2 regions of the Pseudocolwellia sp. G5-9 genome follow, and region 1 is predicted to be linked to the other one. Evidence: riboswitches for the same ligand, from Rfam matches in the RefSeq annotation. Region 1 holds a riboswitch; the other holds the start of a gene.
The links. Region 1 has a riboswitch for cobalamin ahead of AC0L5Q_RS16595 (hypothetical protein). Riboswitches for the same ligand answer to the same signal wherever they lie in the genome.

Region 1 (2,475 bases):
AATAGAACCATTTTTAAATAAGTCGTAGGCATTCATATTCGAATTATTACCAATATAACCATAAAAACAACGCAGAGCCTCACCATGAAAAATCACTAAAATATGAGCTGTTTTATATTCTATCGCTATTTTTTCAAGTGCTTTGTAAATACGTTCGCCACAAGTTACAGCGCTTTCTCCACCTTGAGGTGTTAGCTCAGTAAATTTCTGCAATAGCTCAACATAATTAGGATCTTTCGATAAGGTTGTTATTTGCTTACCTTGCCAATAGCCTAAATGCCTTTCGGTAAGGCTAGATTTTACTTGGGTGTTTACGCCAAGCGTTTGTTTACATATTTGAGCACTGTTTACGGCACGTCCTAAATTTGAAGAGAAAATAACTTCGATATTATGCTTAAGCACGTTTTGAGCTATTTGCTCTGATTGGGTTTTACCTAACTCGGTTAAGTTGCTATCAAGCTGTCCTTGAAAACGTTGTATTTTATTCCACTGAGTTTCGCCATGGCGAGCTAAATATAAAGTTGTAATCATAGAGCCGTACTTTTGCTAATTGCAGCGCAGCATAACTAAATCAGCAACAGTGTTCAATGCACAATATTAATAGTGTGCATCATTTACTTTGATATGGGTATATGTTGTATAAACAGCTTGCTTCAGGTACTATTTCAGTCAGATTTAGGTGTCGAAATTAATGCTTATAATTTAATGAATAAGTATTAATTAAGATGAAACGTGAAACTGGTGAAATACCAGTACTGCCCCCGCAACGGTAACTGTGAGCAGCAATAAAAACCACTGTGTTTATACCAATCGCAATAACCAATTGATCATTTATACTTGTTTAAATGGCCAATTACATCGTTATTTATTTAATAATTAGAACAACTAGTTATTAAAATAAATGCCTTGTATTTGACCATTTATTCTTCATATAAAATAGTTCAATTCATTAATGCGTTTGGTATTCTTCATTCAATGAAAGCATGGGAAGGTATTGCAAAGCGATGAACAGGAGTCCGGAGACCGGCCTAATTTATACTCGACAACTGCGGTGGGCGGCTTTTCAGAGACTAGTAAATTTGTATTAGCCTATAACGTTCTTATTTATAGTTTTCACTTCTTTTACTAACTTTGATTTCTCCACCGTTAACTATTTAACGGGATTGTTATGAAATTAACTGAAGTAAAATCACCCCTTTCTTTGTTCTTAAGCATATGTGGCTTATTAACTTTGTTAATGATCGCTACACGTGGTAATCATTTTTCTACTTTCAATAGCCTGCCAAGTGCTTCTACAGCTGTGTTCTTTTTAGCAGGTATGTACTTGCGTAAAGTGAAAGACTTTTGGTTTTTTTATATTTTATCTATCACTATTGATTTAGCGTCTTCATTTCATCGAGGACAATTTGGTGATTGTTTAACCGCGTCTTATCCTGCTCTAGCTTTTAGTTATGTTGCTATGTTTGCAGCGGGTTATTACGTGCGTCCTGATTGGTCACAACAAAATATGATAACCAATATTGTTAAAGTGAGTGTAGCGTTAATTATTGCTAGCTCTATTGCCTTTTTCATCTCTAATGGTAGTTATTATGCCTTCTCGGGGAAATTTCCAGATTTATCGTGGGCTGAATATGCAACACGAGTAAATAAATACTTTTTTAAATCAGTTTCTAATCCTGTGTTTTATGTTGCTACAGGAATAGTAATGCATTGGTGTATCAATCGTTTTTTCACTGAAAAAACAACAGCTCAACTTTCATCATAAATTGTTGCTTACATCAACTTATTAATAAAAGGCGTTTACTTTGGCATTTGAAAATACTCCTGATAATGTAAAGGGCACAGGCACTATGTGCCCAGCATTAATTGTTGCTGCTCCTTCATCAGGCACCGGAAAAACAACAATTACTGCTGCTATCGCTAGGTATCATCGTAATCAAGGTAAAAAGGTTACCGTATTTAAAGTAGGACCTGATTTTATTGATCCTATGATTTTACGCCAAGCCAGCGGCGAATTAGTGTATCAATTAGATTTGTGGTTAGTGGGTGAACAAGACTGTAAACAGTTGTTATATAAAGCTGCGCTTGAGTCAGATCTCATTTTGATTGAAGGGGTTATGGGGCTTTTTGATGGTACGCCAAGTAGTGCTGATTTAGCTGAGTATTTTAATATTCCGGTATTAGGTATTATCGACGCTTCTGCCATGGCGCAAACCTTTGCAGCGGTTGCTTTTGGATTAGCTAACTATCGTCCTAATTTGCCATTTTCAGGTGTTATAGCAAATAGAGTTAACACGCCTAGACATACCGAAATATTACAAAATTGCTTGCCTGACGATTTACGCTTTTACGGTCGAATGCCTAAAGATGCAACCATTACGTTACCTCAACGTCATTTGGGTTTAGTACAAGCACAAGAGTTGGCTGATATTGATGTACAACTTGATCAAGCTGCGTCTCATATTGCCGCTACAG
Region 2 (2,475 bases), 1.6 Mb from region 1:
ACTATCGCTATTACCAGCACAACAATACTAGCATACCCTGTAAATTGAATGATTTTAAAAGACGTTCCCATGCCCCATAATTGCAAACGATAAGCAATAACGGCAAGAGGAAAACCCAGTAACAAAGGAATAGTTAAAAACTTACAAATAGTTATAATTTTTTTAATGAACATCATGTTGCCTTAAGATCGGTATTAATAGAAGCCCATATATTTAGCAGGCATGTGGATAATTGTACTACGAAGTATATCTAGACCTTAGAATGGCTTACATTATTTCATTGCTCAACTTCGGTTTCAAAAGTGAAAAAATAATATCCACTTAATATTCAAAGCTGTGTTCAAGTACGCTGTAGCGTTGATCATTTATTGATTTTAGGTATGAAATTTTAGCTTAGCTCACTTTTATCAATGTATTTAGTTCTAACGGTTAAATCGTTTTCTTTTCTAACTTGACTAAAGACGGCCATTAAATCTTTTATGCGATTATCTAAATCTTTAATCACGACGTAGCTTATAACTATAACTAAAAAACTTATAATAAAAATAACATCAGCGCTTAACATTAACGAGCTATTCGCTGAATTTTTAATATATCAGTTAGTTTCATTACTGATATATTTAGTTTGTTTTCAACTTGTTTAACTGCTTTATTCTATCTGTTGCTTGTTCGAACCAGTAGCTTGCATCAATACCAAATTTCCCCGTTGCTGACTTTTCCATTGCAACTTTTCGTAGTTTTTCAACTTCAAGTACAGCAGGTTGTTGCATAGCATTGGTAAATATTGATAAAACAAATACTGTTATTTAATTAAAAAATAACTGTGGTAAGATGTCGGCGCTTTTAAGGTGTTTTTTACTCTTATTTATTAGAGGAAAAACTTAAAGGGGAATATGGTGCAAGACATGGTTAGTTTTATTAACAACCACTTAATTCCATAACTGTTCCCGCAACTGTAAAGAGAGTTTAGTGACGGTTAAAATAACATCACTAAACACTTAAGTCAGAACACCTGCCTTAATCGCCTTTAGTGAACGTGCGGGTAACGCGAAAAACTAAGAATATCTCTCATATAATTATGAGTGACTTCTTATGATGTGTCCTTGTATTTCCTAAAATTGTATTCGCTATGTTTTATTCGCTATTATGGTTAAGGCACATATGTCACCCTTTGTTCTACAAGCAAATAATGTTACTTGGTCTGCAAACCCAAAAAAGGTTATTCAAGGTATTCACCTACAAATAAAAGCAAGTGAAACCGTTGCTATCGTTGGCCCCAATGGCGCAGGAAAAACCTCTCTTCTTAAATGTTTATACGGCGAATATTCAGATTATTCTGGTAATATTTATTTGCATGGCAAGCCCCTTAAAAACCTTAATAATAAAGATATAGCCAAAAAAGTCGCTGTGGTTAGCCAACATTCAGAGTCTGCATTCAACTTAACTGTTTTAGATATTGTAGGTATGGGGCTTATCCCTCATAAAGGATTGTTTGACATAAATACAGATGCCGACAAACACAATATTGAACAAGCGTTAATCAAGGTTGATCTGATAAAAAAACAGCATCAATTATTTAGTACTTTATCAGGCGGTGAGCAGCAGCGAGTATTAATTGCTAGAGCTATTGTACAAGCGCCTGATATTTTGATTATGGATGAACCTACGAATCATCTTGATATGTACTATCAGCATCAAATATTAATGTTAGCCAAGTCCCTCAACATAACCTTATTGATCACTATTCATGATCTTAATTTAGCCGCCCAATATTGCGATAGAGTGCTCATGTTAAACAACGGTCAACTTGTAGCAGATGACACACCTGAAAGTGTATTTACCGCCGAAAACTTAACTGATGTATTTAAACTAGAATGCGCTATTGATAAAAACCCTTTCACTCAAAAAACAAGAATTACCTTTGCTGGTATAAACAACCAAGTAAATGACGAATCAAAGTGGCTACAATCATGAAAAATCACTTATTAACAAAAAAGCTACCGTACAAATATTCGCTCTTGTTAATTGTTAGCCTCGTTGTTATCACGTTATTGTCTTCTATTGGGTTTGGTGTTGTTGAATTAAACCATAAAGCAGTATGGCAATGTGTAACTCAAGGGTGTGAAAAAGGTATTTACGATACCATTTTATGGGAAATACGCTTTCCGAGGGTATTGCTTGGTTTTATCGCGGGCTTTGGTTTAGCTTTAGCAGGCGCTTTAATGCAAAACGTGACACGTAACCCACTTGCCGACCCGTATTTATTTGGTATTGTTTCTGGAGCAGGCTTAGGGGCAACTTTAACTCAGTTTTTACCGGTATCAATGCAGCTTGTTTCGTTACCTTTTGCCTCTTTTTTAGGGTCTTTATTAGCGGTTGGACTTATTTTAATTGTGATATATCAAAATAATTGGCGTCGCATTGAGCACTTACTGTTAGCAGGCGTAGCGGTTTCCTTCTTATTAAGTTCTTTAA

Region 2: another riboswitch for cobalamin. It lies ahead of AC0L5Q_RS09645 (ABC transporter ATP-binding protein); the one in region 1 lies ahead of AC0L5Q_RS16595 (hypothetical protein).

Annotation. Positions count from the first base shown of each region.
Region 1 is NZ_CM147893.1:3,824,467-3,826,941, forward strand. Features, by position in the region: gene AC0L5Q_RS16590 (histidine phosphatase family protein) at 1-531, opposite strand, end outside; cobalamin riboswitch at 661-1,046, shown strand; gene AC0L5Q_RS16595 (hypothetical protein) at 1,169-1,765, shown strand; gene AC0L5Q_RS16600 (cobyrinate a,c-diamide synthase) at 1,806-2,475, shown strand, end outside.
Region 2 is NZ_CM147893.1:2,252,924-2,255,398, forward strand. Features, by position in the region: gene AC0L5Q_RS09635 (DUF1499 domain-containing protein) at 1-176, opposite strand, end outside; gene AC0L5Q_RS09640 (nitrate- and nitrite sensing domain-containing protein) at 621-806, opposite strand; cobalamin riboswitch at 830-1,034, shown strand; gene AC0L5Q_RS09645 (ABC transporter ATP-binding protein) at 1,162-1,974, shown strand; gene AC0L5Q_RS09650 (FecCD family ABC transporter permease) at 1,971-2,475, shown strand, end outside.